3 regions of the Ancylobacter polymorphus genome follow, and region 1 is predicted to be linked to each of the others. Evidence: predicted binding sites of a transcription regulator. Region 1 holds the regulator's gene; each other region holds the start of a gene.

Evidence for each region. Region 1 encodes LexA, which represses DNA repair genes until DNA is damaged. Its sites were predicted from a motif close to TGTTCNNNNTGTGTTCNG; they were not measured.
Region 2: the regulator LexA is predicted to act here: its motif matches at 5,083-5,100, upstream of parE (DNA topoisomerase IV subunit B).
Region 3: the regulator LexA is predicted to act here: its motif matches at 4,564-4,581, upstream of K9D25_RS03565 (glycosyl transferase).

What each region holds. Positions count from the first base shown of each region.
Region 1 is NZ_CP083239.1:3,188,148-3,195,571, forward strand. Features, by position in the region: gene gltX (glutamate--tRNA ligase) at 72-1,508, opposite strand; gene K9D25_RS15045 (ComEC/Rec2 family competence protein) at 1,616-3,988, shown strand; gene lexA (transcriptional repressor LexA) at 3,982-4,677, opposite strand; gene K9D25_RS15055 (GntR family transcriptional regulator) at 4,826-5,539, opposite strand; gene hpxZ (oxalurate catabolism protein HpxZ) at 5,623-6,009, opposite strand; gene K9D25_RS15065 (molybdopterin molybdotransferase MoeA) at 6,066-7,286, opposite strand; gene moaC (cyclic pyranopterin monophosphate synthase MoaC) at 7,297-7,424, opposite strand, start outside.
Region 2 is NZ_CP083239.1:3,767,366-3,774,789, forward strand. Features, by position in the region: gene K9D25_RS18085 (LL-diaminopimelate aminotransferase) at 1-438, opposite strand, end outside; gene K9D25_RS18090 (hypothetical protein) at 576-971, opposite strand; gene phaC (class I poly(R)-hydroxyalkanoic acid synthase) at 1,228-3,405, shown strand; gene argC (N-acetyl-gamma-glutamyl-phosphate reductase) at 3,517-4,572, opposite strand; gene K9D25_RS18105 (hypothetical protein) at 4,775-5,059, shown strand; gene parE (DNA topoisomerase IV subunit B) at 5,174-7,207, shown strand; gene K9D25_RS18115 (LysE family translocator) at 7,220-7,424, opposite strand, start outside.
Region 3 is NZ_CP083239.1:742,472-749,895, reverse strand. Features, by position in the region: gene K9D25_RS03590 (LysR family transcriptional regulator) at 1-457, opposite strand, end outside; gene K9D25_RS03585 (ring-cleaving dioxygenase) at 647-1,579, shown strand; gene K9D25_RS03580 (alpha/beta hydrolase) at 1,640-2,272, shown strand; gene ypfJ (KPN_02809 family neutral zinc metallopeptidase) at 2,373-3,269, shown strand; gene moaB (molybdenum cofactor biosynthesis protein B) at 3,278-3,841, shown strand; gene K9D25_RS03565 (glycosyl transferase) at 3,846-4,433, opposite strand; gene K9D25_RS03560 (PA0069 family radical SAM protein) at 4,769-5,884, shown strand; gene K9D25_RS03555 (VOC family protein) at 5,977-6,408, shown strand; gene K9D25_RS03550 (DsbA family protein) at 6,512-7,168, opposite strand; gene K9D25_RS03545 (DUF721 domain-containing protein) at 7,301-7,424, opposite strand, start outside.

The sequences.
Region 1 (7,424 bases):
GCCGCAATGCGGCCGCCGGGCGGGCGCGAAACCATTGCATCCGCGCTTCCGCCATGTGCTAGAACGGTTTCTTACGCCTGCGCGACCGCGCCGGTCTGGTCGCCGATCCGGGCCAGCGACTCCTCGCGGCCGAGCACGGCCAGCACGTCGAAAATGCCGGGCGAGGTGGTCTTGCCGGTCACTGCCGCGCGCAGCGGCTGCGCCAGCATGCCGAGCTTGACGCCCTGCGCTTCCGCCACCGCACGCACCGCCGCCTCGGTCTCCGCCGCGTTCCAATTCGCCACCGCCGCGAGCTGTACGGACGCGGCCGCCAGCAGGCGGCGTGCCTCCTCGGTCAGCAGCGCCTGCGCCTTTTCTTCCAGCGGCAACGGGCGGGCGCGCCAGATATAGGCGGCGCTTTCAATGAGTTCGATCAGCGTCTTGGCGCGCTCCTTCAGTCCCGGCATGGCGGCGAGCAGCTGCGCGCGGCGCTCGGGCGTGAGCGCGGCGGCAATGGTGGCGCCCTCAGGAATATGCGGCAGCAGCGTGTCGATGGCCGCGAGCAGTTCGGCATCGGGCGTGGAGCGGATATAGAGGCCGTTGATGTTTTCCAGCTTGGCGAAGTCGAAACGCGCCGCCGAGCGGCCGACGCGGTCGAGATCGAACAGCTGCGCCATCTCCTCGGTGGAGAAAATCTCCTGGTCGCCATGGCTCCAGCCGAGGCGGACGAGATAGTTGCGCAAAGCGGCCGGCAGGTAGCCCATCGCCCGGTAGGCATCGACGCCCAGCGCGCCATGGCGCTTGGAGAGCTTTGCCCCGTCCGGTCCATGGATCAGCGGGATATGGGCCATCTTCGGCACCTCCCAGCCCAGCGCATGGTAGATCTGCGTCTGGCGCGCAGCATTGGTCAGATGATCGTCGCCGCGGATGATGTGGGTGACGTTCATATCGTGGTCGTCGACCACCACCGAGAGCATATAGGTCGGCGTACCATCGGAGCGCAGCAGCACCAGGTCGTCGAGGTCCTTGTTCGGAATCACCACCCGGCCCTGCACGAGGTCGTCGATGACGGTCTCGCCCTCGGTCGGCGCCTTCAGGCGGAACACCGGCTTGCGGTCGGCGGGCGCCTCGGCGGGGTCGCGGTCGCGCCAGCGGCCGTCATAGCGCGGCGGGCGGCCCTCCCTGCGGGCGGTCTCGCGCATCTCTTCCAGCTCCGCCGCGCTGGCATAGCAGGGATAGGCGCGGCCGGCGGCGATCATCTGTTCCACCGCTTCGCGGTGCCGCTCGGCGCGGGCGAACTGGTAGATCACCTCGCCCGACCAGTCGATGCCGAGCCATTTCAGCCCGTCGATGATGGCGTCGATCGCTTCCGGCGTGGAGCGCTGGCGGTCGGTGTCTTCGATGCGCAGCAGCATGGTGCCGCCCTTGGCGCGGGCATACAGCCAATTGAACAGCGCGGTGCGGGCGCCGCCAATGTGCAAGAAGCCGGTGGGCGAGGGGGCGAAGCGGGTAACGACGGTCTCGGACATATTTCTTCCGTCTGCGCCGCAGGGCGGCGTCGAAGCATGGCGGGCGCGGAGCGTGCGTGTACCATAGGTCGGCGACACGGGAAAAGCGCGCAGGGGCCTTGAGGGGGATGCAGCGGCCGCCGGAACGGGAAGCGCGAGACGGGCCGCGCGCGCGGGCCCGGGCGGCGGCGCTCGGCGCGGCGGGGGCGCGCGGGCACCCGGCGGCGGGCTGGTTGCCCGAGTTGTCCCTCGCGGGCCTCTGGCAGGCACTGGCCGCCGCGCTGGTGCGCGAGTTCGAGGACCGGCGCGGCTTTCTTTTTCTACCCCTGGGCTTTGCCGCCGGCGCGGCGCTGTATTTCGCCGCCCCGCATGAGCCTCTGCCCTATGCCGGCTGGGTGCCGGCCCTCGGCTCTCTTGGGCTGGCGGTGCTGGCACGCGCCCGACCCTTCGCCTTTCATTTCTTCGCCATGCTCGCTGTGGTCGCCGCCGGCTTCGCGGTAGCGGCGCTGCAGGTGCAGCGGATGGCGCATCCGGTGCTGGCGACAACGCTCAACGCGGTGGAGGTCAGCGGCTATGTCGAAGCGGCGGAACTTCGCCCACGCGGCAGCCGGATCACCCTCGCCGTCACCCGCTTGGAGCGCCCGCGCACCGATCCGCCAAGGCGGGTGCGGGTGACGCTGGCGGGGCGGGAGCCGCCGGCCGTGGGTAGCCATGTGACGCTGCGGGCGACGCTCGCCCCGCCGCCGGGGCCGTCCTATCCCGGCGGCTTCGATTTCGGCCGGGCGATCTGGCTCGATGGCATCGGCGCCACCGGCTACGCGCTCGGACGGCTGCAGTTGACGCCGGCGCGCGGTCCGCCGCCGCCGGGACTGGCGCTCACCACCTGGCTCGACGGCACCCGCCGCGCCATCGCCGCGCGTATCCAGGCGGCGCTTCCGGGCGAGGAGGGCGGCGTGGCCGTCGCGCTGGTCACCGGGCTGCGCGACGCGGTGCCGGAGTCGATCGAGGAAAGCATGCGAATCTCCGGCCTGTCGCATGTGCTGTCGATTTCCGGCCTGCATATGGCGCTGGTGGCGAGTTCGGTGTTCTTTCTCGCCCGGGCGCTGCTGGCGCTGGTGCCGGAATTCGCGCTTTACCGGCCGATCAAGGCCTGGGCGGCGCTGCCGGCCATGGCCTCGGCGAGCTTTTACCTTTTGCTGTCCGGCGCCGAGGTGCCGACCCAGCGCGCCTATGTGATGACGCTGCTGGTGCTTGCCGGAATTGTGCTCGGGCGCCCGGCACTCACCCTGCGCACGCTGGCGCTGGCGGCGCTGGCGCTGCTGGCGCTCTCGCCTCGGGCGGTGCTCGATCCCGGCGCGCAGATGTCGTTCGCCGCGACGCTGGGCCTGGTCGCCGCCTATGAGCGCTTCGGCTATCTCCTCACCGCCGTTCCCGCGCGGACAGGCCGCTGGCTGGGCGTGCCGGCGCGCCATATCGCGGCGCTGGTGCTGGCCTCGCTGGCGGCGGGGCTGGCGACGGCGCCTTACGCGGCCTATCACTTCCAGAGACTGGCACCGCTCAGCCTGCTGGCCAATCTCGGCGCCGCGCCGGTGGTGTCGTTCATCGTCATGCCGGCCGGCCTCGCCGGGGCGGTTCTGATTCCGTTCGGCTGGGATGATCCGGCGTGGCGGCTGATGGGCTGGGGCCTCGCCCGGATGCGCGATATTTCCGATCTCGTCGCTGCGCTGCCCGGCGCGGATCGCGGCGTGCCGGCGATGCCGGTGGCGAGCCTGGTGCTGATCAGCCTCGGGCTGGTCGTGCTCTGCCTCGCCCGCACCCGCCTTGTGCTGCTGGCGCCGGTGCTGGCCACCGCCGGCCTCGCCGTCGCGGCCACGGCGCCGCGCCCTGACCTCTATGTCGATACGGAGGCGCGAACCGTCGCGGTGCGGGGGAGGGATGGCGCGCTCGCCGTGATGGGCGATCGCGACAGCGGCGTGGGCGGGCGCTTTGCGGTGGAGCAATGGTTGAGCGCGGATGGCGCGCGGTCACGCTTCGGCGCGAAGGATCTTACGGCCGCCGCCGCCTGCGATCCGCTCGGCTGTACCCTCGCTCTGCCGGACGGGCGATTGGTCGCCCTGTCGCGCGACCGGGATTCGCTGGAGGATGATTGCCGTCTCGCGGCTGTGCTGGTGACGCCCTTCGCGCCGCCGCTGGACTGCGCGGCGACGGTGATCTACCGCGATCCGCGAATTTCTGTGGGCGGTGTCTCCGCCACGCTTCAGCCGGATGGACGTCTCACCCTCGCCTTTGCCCGCCGCGGGCCGGGCACACGGCCGTGGGAGCCGAAAACCCAGTCGCCGCCAACACCTGCAAGTGAACCCGCCTCCGCCGCTGGCGCATCGCGGCAAGGGGCGCCATCCAGCTCACCCGCCGATCCCTCGGCGATCGGCGCCGACCCCGCTGCTGCCGGACCGCTCGCCACCGATGACGAGGCACCACCGGCCGCCGACGCCGCTCAATAGCGCCGGAAAAGCCCCACAAGCTTGCCCTGGATGCGAACCCGGTCAGGGCCAAAAATCCGCGTCTCATAGGCGGGGTTGGCGGCTTCCAGCGCCACCGAGGCGCCCTTGCGGCGCAGGCGCTTGAGGGTCGCTTCCTCATCGTCGATCAGCGCGACGACAATCTCGCCGGTGCTGGCGGCGTCGCATTTACGGATCAGCGCCAGGTCGCCGTCGAGAATGCCGGCCTCGATCATCGAATCACCGCGCACTTCGAGCGCGAAATGCTCCCCGCCCGACAGCATTTCCGGCGGCATGCTGATGGTGTGGTCGCGCGACTGGATGGCGGAAATCGGCGTGCCGGCGGCGATGCGGCCCATGACCGGGATCGGCACCACGCGCCGCTCCGAATCGTCGTCGGAGGGCGGGCGAACCTTGCCGAGATTTCCCTCGATCACATTGGGCGAGAAGGGACGGGCCGGCTTCGGCGGCTGAGCGTCTTCCGGCAGGCGCACCACCTCCAGCGCCCGCGCGCGGTTTGGCAGGCGGCGGATGAAGCCGCGCTCTTCCAGCGCCGTGATCAGCCGGTGGATGCCGGACTTCGACCGCAGGTCCAGCGCCTCCTTCATCTCCTCGAAGGAAGGGGGCACGCCGTCCTTCTGGAGGCGTTCATTGATGAACAGAAGCAGCTCATGCTGTTTGCGGGTGAGCATCAAGACAACCCCGTCTGCCGGACGGCGCCGGAACGAAACAAATCACGAACAAAGACTAGCCGTTCTTATTGTGTTCCACAATGGGTAAAGAGAGGTTAAATACCTCCGGCACGGCCATCGGCGCGCATCGGCGTGTCCCGTCCCGTTGTCACAGCGTCTGGGCGTATTGCTCATAGGCGTCGTGGACGATGGCGATGTGGTCGCGCATCGCGCCGGCCGCGCCGTCGCGGTCGCCGCGCAGAATGGCCGTCGTCACCCGGTCGTGCTCGGCATGCGAGAGCGCGAGGCGGCCGAGCGCGCGGAACTGCGCGCGGCGGAACGGGGACAGGCGCCGGCGCGTGCCGAGCGTCAGTTCGATCAGATAGTCGTTGTGGCTGCCGGCATAGACCGAGGTGTGGAACAGTTCATTGGCCTCGCGATAGGCGGCGAAATCCCCCAGCCGCATGAGTTCGCCCATCTCGGCATGCAATTGTTCCAGCTGCCGTCGCTCGGGCGGTGTCATCTTGAGCGCGCACAGGCCGGCGCAGAGCGCTTCCAGCTCGGCCATCACCTCGAACATGTTCTGCAGCCGCGCGACGCTCGGGCGTGCCACCACGGCGCCGCGATGCGGGCGGGCGTCGACCAGGCCGGAGGCGACGAGTTCGCGCAGCGCCTCCCGCACGGGGGTGCGCGACACGCCGAAGCGGGCGGCGAGCGCGGTCTCGTCGAGCGCCGAACCGGGAGGCAGCGTGCCGCGGGTGATTTCGTCGGCAAGCTGCATGCGCAACTCTTCCGCGCGCGTCGTGCGCCCCGGCCGGCCCGGCGCCGGTCGGGAGGGGGAGGTGGGCCGATCGAGCGGCAGGCGGACAGGCAGCACCGACATGAGCGAACACAGAACCGACGGGCGCGCCCGAATGCCGGGCGGCCATCCCATGTGTAGCCGCCGCGCCGGGCTTCACCAAGGGCTCAGAGAGGGTCGTCGATCACGCTGACATGGGCAGCCACCACTTTCCACCCTTCCGGCGTGCGCATCCAGGTCTGCATCTGCCGGCCGACCCGCCCCGGCGCGGTCTCCCGCCGGAACAGGGTGGAGGCCACCGCCATGTCGCGGCCATAGGTGGTGATCACCGTGCCGTCGAGTGTCCGTTCCAGCCCGGCCGGCGAGCGGGCGGCGCGGAAGGCGCGGATCGCCGCGATGCCATAGAGATTCTCGCCCCCGCCATAGCGCAGGGTGCGGGCATCATCCCAGAACAGCGCGTCGAGTTCGGCGACATCGTTGGCCACCAGCGCCCGCTCATAGCGCTCGAAGGCGGCGCGGACTTCGGCCACCACCTCGGGAAGATCGATGTCCATGCGCAGCCCCTCCTTCGCCAGCCAAGCGTTGAGAACACAGGCGTGGCGGGGCGGCGTCAATCCTCCAGGCGCAGAATCTCGCAGGGTTCCCCGGCCATGGCCGCCGGCGCGTGGGGCCGGCGGACCAGCAGCACATCGGCGCGGGCGAGGTTGCGCAGCATGGAACTGTCCTGCACCGGCAGCGGCCGCACCAGCGGCACACCTTCCGCATGGCCGACGATTTCGGCTCGCTGGAAATCCATGCGCTGCTCGTTTGCCTTCACGTCCCCGGCCAGCCGGGCCGGCTCCAGCGCGGGATGGGGCGGCACCGCCAGCCCCTGCAGCGCCTTGATCAGCGGCACGAGGAACAGCAGCGCGCAGACATGGGCGGAAACCGGGTTGCCCGGCAGCCCCAGAACCTGCGTGCGCGTCGCGCCGGAACGGCCGAACATCAGCGGCTTGCCCGGCCGCAGCGCGATCTTGTGCACGGCGAGGTCGACCCCCTGCGCCGTGAGCGCCGGGGCGATGAGGTCGTGGTCCCCCACAGAGGCGCCGCCCGTCGTCACCAGCACGTCGAAGCCGCCATCGAGCGCGGCCCGCACGCCGGTCTCGGTCGCGTCCATGCGGTCGGGGAGGATGCCGAGGTCGATCACCTCCGCCCCGGCGCCACGGGCGAGGGCGGCGACGGAGTAGATATTGGAGACGATCACCTGATGCACCCCCGCGCCTGTACCCGGCCGCACCAGCTCGTCGCCGGTGGAGAGCAGCGCGACACGGGGGCGGCGCGCCACGGATACCATGTCGACATCGCCGGCGGCGACAAGGGCGAGGTCGCGCGCACGCAGGCGGTGGCCGGCCGGCAGCAGCGTCTCGCCCGCGGCGAAGTCGCCACCGGCGCGACGGATGTGGCGGCCGGCGGTCGCGGCTTCCGTCACCGTGACGCTGTCGCCCGCACGGCGCGTGTCTTCCTGGATGACGATGGCGTCGGCGCCCTGCGGCAGGACGGCGCCGGTGAAGATGCGCACCGTGGTGCCCGGCAGCACCGCGCCGGCAAAGGGGCGGCCGGCGGCGGATTCGCCGATGACGGTGAGCGTTGCCCCGGTGTCGGTGGCATCCTGCGCCCGCAGCGCGTAGCCATCCATGGCGGAAACATCGGCACCCGGCGTCGTGCGGCGGGCGATCACCGGCGCGGCCAGCACCCGGCCGGCGGCGGCGTCCAGCGACACGGTCTCGGCGCCGAGCGGCCCGGCGGTGGAGAGCAGGAGGGCCAGCGCCTCCTCGACCGGCATCAGCGCCATGGTTCTCTCCTCAGTCGGCCTGCCAGTGGCCGGAACGCCCGCCGGCCTTTTCCAGCAGGCGGACATTTTCGATCCGCATGCCCCGGTCCACCGCCTTGGCCATGTCGTAAATGGTGAGGCCGGCGACGGTGACGGCGG
Region 2 (7,424 bases), 580 kb from region 1:
CTCGCAGGGCACGGAGCGGATCGCGGCGCCGGCCATCAGGAAGCCGAAGGCGTGGATGGGGTAGCTGGGGTTCGGCACCAGGATCACGTCGCCGGGGGCAGTGATGGCCTGCGCCATATTGGCGAAGCCTTCCTTGGAGCCGAGCGTCGCCACCACCTGGGTGTCGGGGTTCAGCTTCACGCCGAAACGGCGCTCGTAATAGGCCGCCTGGGCGCGGCGCAGGCCGGGGATGCCCTTGGAGGCGGAATAACGGTCGGTGCGCGGGCGACCGATCGTCTCCTTGAGCTTTTCCACCACATGGTCCGGGGCATCGAGGTCCGGATTGCCCATGCCGAGATCGACGATGTCAGCGCCGCCATTGCGGGCGGTAGCCTTCACGCGGTTGACCTGCTCGAACACGTAAGGCGGCAGCCGGCGAATGCGATGGAAATCGGTCATGGGTCTCAAGCTCCAGGCCGCCCCGTTCCTAGGAGACGGCGTCACGCGCGCTTCATATCACCTCTCGCGCGCCCGCACAGCGAGGGATGTCAGACTAAAGGGGCAGAAGGATGGTAATCGCGCGCCCTGCGTCGCGCCTACTGGCCGGCCTGCCCGTCCTGGCCGTCCTCGATCTGGCGCAGCATCTCCTTCTCGCGCTGGCTGGCGAGATTTTCGAGGTTCTTCTGCATCGCCTGCTGCTGCTGCGGGGTCATCACCGGCCGGTCGCCGATCTGCGCCGGCGCGCCGAAGGTGGGATAGGCCGGCTCCGGCGGCTTCTGGCGACCGACGGGAGCCGGCGCGGCCCGCGAGGAATCCGCCGAGGTCTCACCCGATTCGGCCGAACCGGAGGTGGCTGCCGCGCCGGAGCCACTGGTGGACCTTTCCAGCGAAGCGCAACCGGCGAGCGCCAGCGCGGCCAGCGCGGCGCCAGCGAGAAGAAATGTCCGCGCGACGGACGCGCCGCCCTGCCTGTCCTGCCAGTGATCCACCATGCCCTCCCCTCAGGCGTCGGCCATCCCCCGCTGCCGCGCGGAACCGGCCGTTACGCACTCGCTAGCACCGGATGGCGCGTCTATTATGGCCACCTATGAACGTACCAACCCGCGGGGACAAGCGGTGAGCAGCCGACGCAGCAGATCGATACCGTCCGCCCCGGCAAAATCCACGCCGGCGCAAGTGACCAAGGCGCAGCGCACGGCGCCCGCCGAGGCGCCGGCGGCTCCGCCGAAGCCCGCGGCGCGCAAGCGTGTGACCAAAACGGTCGCGGCAGCTCCGCCGACCGTATCCGCACCGGCGGAGGCGCCAAAGGCGTCGACCCCGGACGTGGTGTCGAAGAAACCGGCGGCGAAGAAACCGGCGCAGCCTAAGGTGGCGGTCGAAAAGCCGGAGACAGCAGCTCCGGCGCGCAAGTCCGCAGGCAAGAAGCCGGTCGCCGCCATCGCCGCCGAACCGTCCGCGCCGACCACAGCGCCCCGCACGCGAGCGTTGAAGCCTGGCGGCGCCGCGCCGAAGCCAGTTTCTGCTGAGCCGCCCCCGGCACCCAATGCGCCGGAAGCGGTGCCCCCGCCCTCCGAGGCCAAGCCTTCTGCGTCAAAGCCCGCGCCATCCAAACCGGCCCCGGAAGCCGCCGCGCCGGAGACGCCGCGCCCCGGCGCGATCGATCTCGAAGCCTTCGCCGCCAATCTGGCGCGGATGATGGAGGAAGGTGGGCGGGCCATGGCCGCCTATCTGCGCCCGCGCGAGGAAGGGCGCATTCGCGACGATGTGGCGGAAGAACTGACCGAGGTCGCCAAGACCATCGGCAATGTCGCGGAATACTGGCTTGCCGATCCGCAGCGCACGGTGGAGGCGCAGTCGCGGCTCATCGGCGGCTATCTCGACCTGTGGACCACGGCGCTGAAGCGGCTCGGCGGCGAGAAGACCCGGCCGGTGGTGGAGCCAGCCACCCGCGATTCGCGCTTCGCCGACCCGGAGTGGAACTCGAATCCGTTCTTTGATGCGCTCAAGCAGGCCTATCTCCTCACCGCCAACTGGGCGGCGGACATGGTCGAGGAAGCCGAGATCGACGCCCGCACCAAGCACAAGGCGGAGTTCTATGTGCGCCAGATCGCCGGCGCGGTCTCACCCTCCAATTTCGTGCTGACCAATCCGGAACTGCTGCGCACCACCCTCGCCTCGAATGGCGAGAACCTCGTGCGCGGCATGAAGATGCTGGCCGAGGACATCGAGGCCGGCGGCGGCGACCTGAAGATCCGCCAGACCGACGATTCCAAGTTCCGGGTGGGCGAGAATCTCGCGGTCACGCCCGGCAAGGTGATTTTCCAGAACGAGCTGATGCAGCTCATCCAGTACGCGCCACAGACCGAAAGCGTGCTGGCGACGCCGGTGGTGATCATCCCGCCCTGGATCAACAAGTTCTACGTGCTCGACCTGACGGCGGAGAAATCCTTCGTACGCTGGGCGGTGGAAAGCGGGCTCACCGTGTTCATGGTGTCCTGGGTCAATCCCGGCCCGGAACTCGCCGCCAAGGGCTTCGAGGACTATATGAAGGACGGTGTGCTCACCGCCTTCGACGTCGCGAAGAAGGCGACAGGCGCCAAGGACTTCCACGCGGTGGGTTATTGCGTCGGCGGCACCATGCTGGCGATGACGCTGGCCTGGCTGGCGGCCTCCGGCCAGAAGCCGGGCCTTGCCAGCGCCACCTTCCTCACCACGCAGGTCGACTTCACCTATGCCGGCGACCTCAAAGTGTTCATCGACGAGGAGCAGGTCGCCAGCCTCGAACGCAAGATGCTGGAAGCGGGGGTGATGGAAGGCAGCAAGATGGCCAATGCCTTCAACATGCTGCGCGCCAATGATCTCATCTGGCCCTATGTGGTGAACAATTATCTCAAGGGTCAGGCGCCGTTCCCGTTCGACATTCTCTACTGGAATTCGGATTCGACCCGGCTGCCGGCCGCCAACCATTCCTTCTATCTGCGCAACTGCTATCTCGACAACAAGCTGGCGCAGGGTCGGCTGATGCTCGCTGGCAAGACGCTCGACCTCACTGCGATCGACGTGCCGATGTACAGTGTGGCGACGCGCGAGGACCACATCGCCCCCGCCGCCTCGGTGTTTCTCGGCCTGCAGAAATACCGCACCCCCGGCCGCTTCGTGCTGGCCGGCTCCGGCCATATCGCCGGCGTCATCAACCCGCCGGCACGCGGCAAGTACCAGTACTGGACCGGCGGACCGGCGGCGGGGACGCTGGAGGACTGGATCGCCAAGGCCGAAGTGCACCCTGGCTCCTGGTGGCCGGACTGGCGCGGCTGGATCGAGGAACGCAGCAGCGCCCGCGTGCCCGCCAGCACCCGCATCCCGGGCGAGGGTCCCTATAAGGCGATCGAGGACGCACCGGGGAGCTATGTGAAGGTGCGGTCATGATGCAAGCGACGTGGTGACCGGTATTCGGCCGGTCATCCCTGTCTGGGAACCCAACCGTCCGGTCTCCGTCGCGCCGCCCGGCTGAACGCGGGGCCGGCCCTCGCCCGCCGCTTACGGGAACAGCGCGATCTGCTCCAGGCCCAGCGTCTCGGGATAGCCGAGAACGAGGTTCATGTTCTGCACCGCCTGACCGGACGCGCCCTTCACCAGATTGTCTGTCGTGGAGATCACGATCACCCGGTCCGGCGCGCGGTCCTTCACCACGCCGATAAAGGCCATGTTCGAGCCCTTGACGAAGCGCGACTGCGGCACCTGGCCGAGCGGCAGCACATGCACGAAGGGCTCGTTCTTGTAGAAATCCGCCAGCACGCGGTGCACGCCCTCCGCCCCGACGCCGGCGCCGGTCTTGAGGTAGATGGTGGCATAGATGCCGCGCGTCATCGGCACGAGGTGCGGGGTGAAGCTCGGCGCCACGCTGCGGCCGGCGGCCTTGGAGAATTCCTGGTCCAATTCGGCCATGTGGCGGTGGCTGCCGACGCCATAGGCGTGCATGCCCTCCGTCACCTCGGTGAACAGCAGGTTCTCCTTCGCCGAACGGCCCGCCCCGGTGACCCCACTCTTGGCGTCGATGACGATGTGCTCGGGCTCGATGGCGCCGGCCTCGATGAGCGGCACCACGGGGAGGATGGCGGTCGTGGTGTAGCAACCGGGATTGGCGACCAGCCGCGCCTTGCGGATGTCGTCGCGATAGAGCTCGACGACGCCGTAGACGGCCTCCTGCTGCAGCTCCAGCGCCTGGTGCGGATGGCCGTACCAGCGCTCATAAGCGCCATCGTCGCGCAGCCGGAAATCGGCGGAGAGATCGACCACTTTCACATGCGGCGCGGTCTCGAACACGTTCTTGATGACAAGCTGCGTGGTGCCGTGCGGCAGGGCGCAGAAGACGAGATCAACGTCCTTCCACGCCACCTGTTCGATGGTGATGAGGTCCGGCAGCTTGAACGGCGCGAATTGCGGGAACACATCCGCCACCGCCTGCCCCGCCTTGCGGTCGGCGGTCAGCGCGACGATCTCGACGCGGGGATGGCGCAGCAGCAGGCGCAGCAGTTCCGAGCCGGTGTAGCCCGAGGCCCCGAGGATGGCGATCCGCGCCTTGCTGTCCGTCATGGTGGCGACCCTTCCTGCTGGCGCGCCCGCCGTGACGAGCCGGGGACGCACATGGAGCTGCGCCCTTACACCTTTCGCATGTCCGACGAAAGACAAGAGCGGCCCCGGCGGACGCATGGCGGCTGCGCGCGCCGGGCGGGAACCGGATGGAGCCGCCGCCGCTTCTCCTCCGGCCTCTTCACGCATAGCCGGAGCCCCCGCCATGAACGATCCCCTCGCCTGGTTTGAGACCGGGCTCGCCATGACGCGGCTGGGCATGGACATGCAGGTGGTGATCACCGAGCGGCTCACCCGCCTCGCGCGCGGCGACGCCGCCGCCGGCGTCGAGGCGATACGGATGGTCACGGAGAAGACGCTGGCGCTGGGCGAGGTCAATGCCCGGCTGTGGAAGGCCGCGGCGGCCGGCCGGCTGGGTACGGTCGGGCCGGAGATCGTCGCGCTGTACGGCGCCAAGGTGCGCGCCAATCGCAAGCGGCTGAAGCGCTGAGCCGCCGGCGCGCATGGCGCCCATGTTCACGGAGCGTTCCGGTTTCGCGCTGGCGCTGTCATAGTGCTAAGGAAACCGAATCGGTTCCTGACCCTGACGAGACCGCCCGCGCCCATGTCGAATTCTGACGACCTCTTCGCCGCTGTTCCCGCCCCGCGTCCGCGTGCGAGCGCACGCCCCGCCGCGCCGCGCGAGGGCACGCCGGGTGAGGCCGGCTACACCGCCGCCGATATCGAGGTGCTGGAAGGGCTGGAGCCGGTGCGGCGCCGGCCGGGCATGTATATTGGCGGCACGGACGAGAAGGCGCTGCACCACCTCTTCGCCGAAGTGGTCGACAATTCGATGGACGAGGCCGTGGCCGGCCATGCCAGCTTCATCGAGGTGGAACTGACCGAGGACGGCTTCCTCACCGTCACCGACAATGGCCGCGGCATCCCGATCGAGGAACACCCGAAATATCCCGGCAAGTCGGCGCTGGAGGTCATCCTCACCACGCTGCACGCGGGCGGCAAGTTCGACAGCAAGGTCTACGAGACCTCCGGCGGCTTGCACGGCGTCGGCGTCTCCGTGGTCAACGCGCTGTCGGACGTCCTGGTGGTGGAGGTCGCGCGCGGGCAGACGCTGTACCGCCAGACCTATTCGCGCGGTGTGCCGCAGGGCGCTATCCAGGAAGTCGGGCGCATCCTCAACCGGCGCGGCACGCGGGTGAGCTTCCATCCCGACGCGCAGATCTTCGGCGAGAATGCCCGCTTCAAGCCGGCCCGCGTGTTCAAGATGGCCCGCTCCAAGGCCTATCTGTTCGGTGGGGTGGAGATCCGCTGGAGCTGCGACGCCTCGCTCGTCGCCGGCACCGACATCCCGGAGAAGGCGGTGTTCCGCTTCCCCGGCGGCCTGCGCGACTATCTCGCCGCCGATATCGAGGGCCACACGCTGGTCCACCCCGACATCTTCTCCGGCAAGACCCAGCGCCCGGGTGGCCATGGCTCGGCCGAGTGGGCGGTGGCCTGGCTGGGCGATGCCGATGGCAGCATCTCCTCCTATTGCAACACCATCCCGACCGCCGAGGGCGGCACGCATGAGACCGGCCTGCGCGCCGTGCTGCTCAAGGGCCTGCGCGACCATGCCGAGCGCACCGGCGCCGCCAAGCGCGCCGCCATCGTCACCGCCGACGACGTGATGGCCGGCTGCGCCGCCATGCTCTCGGTGTTCGTGCGTGAGCCGGAATTCCAGGGCCAGACCAAGGAGAAGCTGGCCACCGCCGAGGCCACCCGCATCGTCGAGGCGGCGCTGCGCGACCCGTTCGACCATTGGCTCGGCGGCAACCCGGCACAGGCCAACCGCCTGCTCGACTGGGTGGTGGAGCGCGCCGAGGAAAGGCTGCGCCGCCGGCAGGAAAAGGAAATCTCCCGCAAGACCGCGGTGCGCAAGCTGCGTCTGCCGGGCAAGCTGGCGGACTGCTCCAACAATTCGGCGGCGGGGTCCGAGCTTTTCATCGTCGAAGGCGATTCGGCCGGCGGCTCGGCCAAGCAGGCGCGCGAACGCCAGACCCAGGCGGTGCTGCCGCTGCGCGGCAAGATCCTCAACGTCGCCAGCGCCGGGCGCGACAAGCTGGCGGCGAACCAGCAACTCGGCGACCTCGTGCAGGCGCTGGGCGCCGGCACCGGTGCGCAGTATCGCGAGGAAGATCTGCGCTATGAGCGGGTCATCATCATGACCGACGCCGATGTCGACGGCGCGCATATCGCCTCGCTGCTCGTCACCTTCTTCTACCGGCAGATGCCGAAGCTGATCGAGAACGGCCATCTCTTCCTTGCGGTGCCGCCGCTCTACCGCATCAGCCAGGGTGCCAAGACGCTCTATGCCCGCGACGAGGCGCATCGCGACGAATTGCTGCGCACGGAGTTTTCCGGGCGCGGCAAGGTCGAGATCGGCCGCTTCAAGGGCCTTGGCGAAATGATGCCGGCGCAGCTGAAGGAAACCACCATGAGCCGCAAGACGCGCACGCTGCTGCGCGTCACCGTGGAAGAAGCCGAACGCGCGGCCACCGCCGACATCGTCGAGCGGCTGATGGGCAACAAGCCGGAAAGCCGCTTCACCTTCATCTCCGAGCGCGCCGCCTTCGCCAGCGAGGAACTGCTGGATATCTGAGCGGAGCGGGCTCTAGCGTCGGTCAAAAGCGAGCCGCGCGGCGAGACCGAGAAAAATCAGGCCCGTGAGACGCTGAAAGCCACGGGCGAGGTGCTCGCGCGTCCGCAGCCAGCCACTGAGCCGGCCGGCGAAGCCGCCGACCAGAGCGTTCACCACCGTGCCGCCAGCATTGAACACCGTGCCCAGCAGCAGGAATTGGAGAAAGCCCGATCCGCGC
Region 3 (7,424 bases), 1.9 Mb from region 1:
CGGTAGCGCGGATGGCGACATCCGCATCGCGCTTGGAGAGATTGAGCGGCTGGTTGCTGAGCACGATATCGAGCCGCACTTCCGGGTAGCGGTCGCGGAAGGTGGCGAGCATCGGCATCAACAGATGGATCAGCAGTGAATCCGGCGTGGTAACCCGGAGTTCGCCGGAGGGTGCGGGTTCTCGCCCGGCGAGCTTGCGGCCGACGGCGGTGATTTCCTCGTCGAGCCGGTTGGCGAGAGCCACCATCTCCTCGCCAGCGGGAGTGAGCGCATAGCCCGTGCGGTGGCGCTCGAACAGCACCGTGCCGAGCTGCTCTTCGATCTGCTTGAGCCGGCGGAACACGGTGGAATGGTTGACCCCGAGAGTCATCGCCGCCGCCGGCAGGCCCTTGGCATCCGCCACCGCCTTGATCAGCCGGAAATCGTCCCATCCGAGATTTTTGAACGGTTCGGCCATGCTGCTCCCCGAATGTGGCGATGACGGATGGCGGCGCACACGCGCCTCTCAGGCCCACCTGCCACGCATAAACGATAGCAGCACAGATGAGATTGCGTCAACGCAATTGATAAGGTCTGGCATTGCGCTGCTGCCGGGTTATCTCTTGTCGCAACGGAGCGCGGTTGGCGCTCACAGGAGGGCAAGATCATGAACCGCAATGGCATCCATCATGTGACGGCGATCGCCGGCAATGCGCGCCGCAACGTTGAATTCTACACGAAGACACTCGGCCTGCGGCTGGTGAAGAAGACCGTCAATTTCGACGATCCCGGCACCTACCACTTCTATTATGGCGACGAGGCCGGTTCGCCCGGCACCATCCTCACCTTCTTTCCCTGGGATCATGTCGCCCCGGGCCGCGTCGGCATCGGCGAGACGCAGGAGACCGCGTTCCGCGTGCCCGCCGGCTCCATCGGCTACTGGACGCAGCGCTTCGTCGAGAAGGGCGTGGCGCACAGCGCGCCGGTGAAGCGCTTCGGCGAAACCGTTCTGGCGTTCAAGGACCCGCACGGCACCCGCCTGGCGCTCATCGGCGTCGCCGGGGCTGAGAACGAACCGGCCTGGCTCGGCACCGACGTTCCCGCCGAGAACGCCCTTCGCGGCTTTCACAGCGTGAACCTTCTGCTGGCCGAGGCGGCCCCCACCGGGGCGATCCTCACCGACGTGTTCGGCTTCACGCAGATCGGCCGCGAGGGCACGCTGGTGCGCTTCAAGGCCGAAGGCACGGAGATCGGCGGCATCGTCGATATCCACGAGGCCGGCGGCTTCCTGCCCGCCCGCATGGGCGGCGGCTCGGTGCACCATATCGCCTTCCGCGCCGCGGACGACGCGGCCGAATTCGCCATGGTGAAGAAGCTGAACGAGAACCACGGCATCGCCACCACGGAGCAGAAGGACCGCAACTATTTCCGGTCCGTCTATTTCCGCGAGCCCGGCCATGTGCTGTTCGAGATCGCTACCGACATTCCCGGCTTCGCGGCCGATGAGCCGGCGGCGAGCCTGGGCGAGGCGCTGAAGCTGCCCGGCTTCCTTGAGAGCCGCCGCAGCCAGATCGAGGCCGTACTGCCCGAGATCGCCTGAACGACGCGGCGCCGCCCCGCTGGGCGGCGCCCCCTTTCCATCCCTGACGAGGAGGCCGTCATGACCGACGCCGCGCTTTCCTTCGTGCATCGTTATGAGCCCGCCCGCGAGCCGGGTGTCGCCCCGCTGCTGCTGCTCCACGGCACTGGCGGCGACGAGAACGACCTTGTCTCGCTCGGCGGCATGATCGCGCCGGGCGCCGCGCTGCTGTCCCCGCGCGGCAAGGTGCTGGAGGGCGGCATGCCGCGCTTCTTCCGCCGCCTGCGCGAGGGCGTGTTCGACGAGGACGATGTGCGCGCCCGCGCCGCCGAACTCGCCGGCTTCATCGCCGAGGCGCGCGCCGCCTATGGGCTCGCCGCGCCGATCGCGGTCGGCTTTTCCAACGGCGCCAACATCGCCGCCGCGCTGCTGCTGACCCAGCCGAACGTGCTGGCCGGCGCTGTGCTGATGCGCGCTATGGTGCCTCTCGCGGTGCCGCCCCCGGCCGATCTCGCCGGGCGACGGGTGCTGCTGCTCTCCGGCGCGATGGACCCGATCGTACCGGAAGAGAACGCTGCCCGCCTCGCCGGCCAGCTGCGCGCGGCGGGGGCGGCGCTCGACCACCGCACCCTCCCGGCCGGGCACGGGCTCTCCCAGGCGGACCTGACGCTTGCCCGCGACTTTCTGCGGGCTCCGGCGCGAACGGCTGCCTGACGGCCCCACATCCGGCGGAACCGGATGCCTCCCGGCGCATTGCTGCCACGGCACGGGTGTTTCACACTCGTGCCGTGGCACTACCGTCCGGGAGGTGAGGATGCGTTGGGAGGATTTCCGCCGGAGCGGCAATGTCGAGGACCGGCGCGGCGGCGGCTTTGGTGGCGGCGGCGGCATGGGCCGGGGAGGCCTTGGCATTGGCGGGCTGATCATTGTCGGCCTCATCGCCTGGGCCACCGGCATCAACCCGGCCGTGCTGATCGGCGGCGCTGAAATCCTGCTCGGCGACGGCAGCCCGTCCAGCCAGACTTCCCCGCAGCGCCAGAGCGCGCCCCCGCGCAACCTCAGCGCCGAGGACCAGAAGCTCGGCGATTTCGCCGCCGTGGTGCTCGCACAGACCGAGGATGTGTGGAAACCGATCTTCAAGGGCGAGGGGGCGACCTATCGCGAGCCTGGCATGGTGCTGTTCACTGGCGCCACCCGTTCGGCCTGTGGCGCGGCGGATGCCGCCGTCGGCCCGTTCTACTGCCCGCGCGACCAGAAGGTCTATCTCGACACCTCCTTCTTCAAGGACCTCAAGCGGCGCTTCAACGCCCCGGGTGACTTCGCCGCCGCCTATGTCATTGCCCATGAGGTCGGCCATCATGTCGAGAACCAGATCGGCCTTCTTGAAAAAGTGCAGGCCCGCCAGCGTCAGGTCTCTCGCTCGGAGGCCAATGCACTGTCCGTCCGGGTCGAACTGATGGCCGATTGTCTCGCCGGCGTGTGGGCGCACCACGCCGATGCGCAGTGGCGCATTCTCGAAGACGGCGATATCGAAGAGGCGATGAACGCCGCCGCCGCCATTGGCGACGACCGGCTGCAGAAGCAGGCGCAGGGCTATGTCGTGCCCGACAGCTTCACCCATGGCACCTCCGCCCAGAGGGTGAAATGGTTCCGGCAGGGTCTCGCCAAGGGCTCGCTGGCGCAGTGCAACACCTTCAAGGGTTCGATCTGAGAGAGACGATGACCGATCAGACGCCGTTCGTGCCGCTTGCCATCGCGGTGCTCACCATTTCCGACACCCGCATGCTGGCCGAGGACCGCTCCGGCAACACTCTCGCCGAGCGGGCGGAGACGGCCGGTCACCGCCTCGCCGACCGTGCCATCGTGCCAGACGATGTGGAGACGATCCGCGCGAAAGTGGCGGGCTGGATCGCCGATCCCGCCATCGATGTCGTCATCACCACCGGCGGCACCGGCTTTACCGGCCGCGACGTGACGCCGGAAGCGCTGGAGCCACTGTTCGAGAAACGGATGGAAGGTTTCTCGACCGTGTTCCACATGGTCTCCTTCGGCAAGATCGGCACCTCGACCCTGCAGAGCCGCGCCACCGCCGGCGTCGCCAACTCCACCTATGTGTTCTGCCTGCCTGGGTCCCCGGGCGCCTGCCGAGACGGATGGGACGAGATTCTGGTCCACCAGCTCGACATCCGGCACAAGCCCTGCAATTTCGTCGAGATTCTCCCGCGTCTCGATGAACATTTGAAGCGCGGCAAGCTGCGCGCCCCAACCGGTCCGACGGGATGAGCTTTCAGCCTTCTTCCGGCAGCAGGATCTGCGAGCGCAGCAGCACCAGCCGCTTGCGGCCCACCCGGGAAAGCAGACGGCGATTGGCGTTGGGTCCCGGCGTGTGCCCGCCGAGCGTCTCGTAGAGACGGCGGTGCAGCAGCAGGCCCTGTTCCGGGCGTGGCCGCCCGGTGAGCGCGTGACGCAGCATTGCCGCCGCCTCCCTCACCCGTGGCGAGATGCCGAAACCGTCCAGCGCCAGCCGGAAGGTCGCCGCCCGGCGTTCGGCGGCGCCGGTGCGCTCGATCTGGTCGGTGAAGTTTCGCACCTCACGCGCCCAGCCTTCCTGCAACAGGCCGCTCGGTTCGAGGAATAGCAGCCAGGAGGCCCGCGCCGCCGCCGCGCCCTGGCGCAGCCTTGCGCCGGTGTCGGCCGGGCCGGCGAGATATTCGCAGCCGGCGGCGTCGGCGATTTCCGCCACATCCGGCGCATTGCCCGAATCGACCAGCAGCACCTCCCGCACCAGCCCGGCGGCAGCGCCGGGCACCAGCGAGGAAAGGGTGGGAATCAGCCGCTTGGCGCCCGCACTTGTGGGAATGACGACCGAGATCACGCCGTGGCCACCCTTGAAGGATCCGGGTCTGGGAACGGCCGGGGAGGCGCCCCGAGCCTGAGGGAAAGAGCTTTTCCTGCCTAACCCACGCTTCGGCGCCCGTACAGTCCGGCCGTCGCAATTCGGTCAATGTTCTTGATATGTTCTCAATGCTGGCGTAAAGAACAGTCTCCGCGAGAGGCCCCGACATGCAAAGCTCCGTCTCCGATCGCTCTTCTGCCCCGACCGCACCGCCGGCCGCCCCGCGCCATCTGGGGCGCTTGGCGCAGCAGCGTCGCGATGCTCGCGCGCAGGAGCGGGCGGAGGCGGCGCGCGACCTCACCGGCCTGTCCGACATGGACGCCGTGGCGCCCCCGCCTATGCCGGACTGGCTGGTGGAGGGTGAGCGTCGGCGCGGGCGGGGGGCGCTCTCCAATCCGGCCGGGCGCTTTGAGCCGCACAGCCGTGAGCGCTTCGACGATGGCTGGCAGGAACTGGACGACCTGCCGGCCTTCCGCACCAGCGTGACGGTGGAGAAGCCGCGCACCATCATCAACCGCAACGACTCGCCCGATGTCGGGTTCGACCGCTCGATCAACCCTTATCGCGGCTGCGAGCATGGCTGCGTCTATTGTTTCGCGCGGCCGACCCACGCCTATCAGGGCCTGTCCGCCGGGCTGGATTTCGAAACCAAGCTGTTCGCCAAGCCCGACGCGCCGGAGCTGTTGGCCAAGGAGTTGTCGAAGCCCGGCTACGAGCCGCGTACCATCGCGCTCGGCATCAACACCGATGGCTATCAGCCAATCGAGCGCGAGTGGCGGTTGACCCGCCGTATTCTCGAAGTGCTGCGCGATTTCGGCCATCCCGTCGGTATCGTCACCAAATCGGCGCTGGTGGTGCGCGACCTCGATATTCTGGGGCCAATGGCGGAGAAGGGGCTGGCGAAGGTGGCGCTGTCCATCACCACGCTCGACCCCAAGCTGGCGCGGCTGATGGAACCGCGCGCGGCGACGCCCTCACGGCGTCTGGACACGCTGCGCCGGCTTTCCGACGCCGGCGTGCCGACCGCCGTGCTGGTGGCGCCGGTGATACCCGCCGTCACCGATGCCGAGATGGAGCGCATTCTCGATGCGGCGGCGGCGGCCGGCGCGTCGGAAGCCGGCTATGTCATGCTGCGCGTGCCGCTGGAAATCCGCGACCTGTTCCGCGAATGGCTGCTCACCCATTTCCCTGACCGCTACCGCCATGTGCTGTCGCTGTTGAAGGAACTGCATGGCGGGCGGGAATATGATTCCACCTTCGGCCAGCGCATGACCGGCACCGGTCCCTATGCCTGGACGCTAGCCCGCCGCTTTGAGATCGCGGTGGAGAGGCTGGGGCTGAACCGGCGCTCGACGCGGCTTTCCACCCGCCATTTCACCCGCCCGCCGCAGAAAGGTGAGCAATTGTCACTGTTCGGAGAAGGCGCATGAGCGGGAACATGGGGATGAATCCGGACGGGAGGGGCGCGCCTGCGGCGGACGACGGTGCTCCGGTGTCCGAGCCGAAAGGCACGGCGCGCGTCATGCCGCCACTGCAGCTCTCGCTGGTGACGTTGGGCGTCGCGGATCTGAAGCGCGCGGTCACCTTCTATGAGGCGCTGGGCCTTGTGCGACGCGTGAAGGAAGCCACCGGAGCGGCCTTTTTCGATGCCGGCGGCGTGGTGCTTTCGCTCTATCCGCGCGTGGAACTCGCTGCCGATGCCGGCGTGGTCGCAGGCCGCCCGGGTGCGTTCGGCGGCATCGCGCTCGCCTGCAACCGGGCGAGCCGATCGGAAGTGGACACGACGCTGATTCGCGCCGTGGCCGCGGGCGGGCGGCCGCTGCGTCCGGCGCAGCCGACCTTTTGGGGCGGCTATTCCGGCTATGTCGCCGACCCCGACGGTCACCCCTGGGAGATCGCCCACAATCCCGGCTTTCCCTTCGATGCTTCCGGCCGCATCGTTCTGCCGGACTGAGCCGGCAGCGCGCGCATGTCGGGTCCGCATCGACGGCGCGGCCGGCGCGTCGATCCGGCGGCACCGAGCCGGGAGAGGCCGGGCGGGCTACAGCCCGTGAGGTTCAGTTGCCGCCGAGCAGCGGGGCGAGTTCCTTGTCGAGCTGCTCCGGGCTCATCGCGCCCGACACCTTCTTGCCGTTGATGAAGAAGGTCGGGGTCGAGTCGATACCGAGTTCGGCGCCGCGCTTGGCAACCTCGTCGATCTGGCCGGCCAGCTTGGTGTCGTTGAGGCAGGCGTTGAACTGCTCTTCCGTCATGCCGCTCTGCTTGGCGATGGCAAGCAGGGCCTGCGCCGGATTGTTCGAGAACGCCCAGTTCTTCTGGGTCTCGAACAGCGTGTCGGTCATCGGGTAATATTTGCCCTCGCCGCCGCAGCGCGCCAGCATGAAAGCCGCCTTGGCGACGATGTCGAGCGGGAATTCGCGCAGGATGAACCGCACCTTGCCGGTGTCGATATATTTCTCCTTGAGCACCGGATAGGTCGTCTCATGGAAATGCGCGCAGTGACCGCAGGTCATCGAGGCATATTCGACGATGGTCACCGGCGCGTCGGCCTTGCCCAGCACCTGGTCGGGTAGTGCCCCGGGCGCCATCAGCTTGGCCGTGTCGACCGTCTGCGCCTCCGCGCGCCCGATCAGGCTTCCGGCGAGCGTACCGAAGGCGGCAAGGGAGAGGGCGAGGGTGCCAACACCTTCGAGGAAGCGACGGCGGTCGATCATTGTCGGTCTCCAGAAGCAGCCGGACATGTCCACCGGCCTGAATGTCTGTGCGTAGGCCCGCGCCTTGCGCCCTTCTTCTAGCGCGTACAGCCAGGGCGGCGTCATGGCAACGGGGGGCTGCCGGCGCACGCCTCACCGCTGCGTGAAGCCTCGCCCCTTGCCCCGCTTCTCCCGGGTCACCAGCGCGCCGAGCCGGGCGAGGGCGGTGGCGAGCGCGTCGTCCTCGAAGGAACCGGCGGTCGCGGCGATTCGCTGC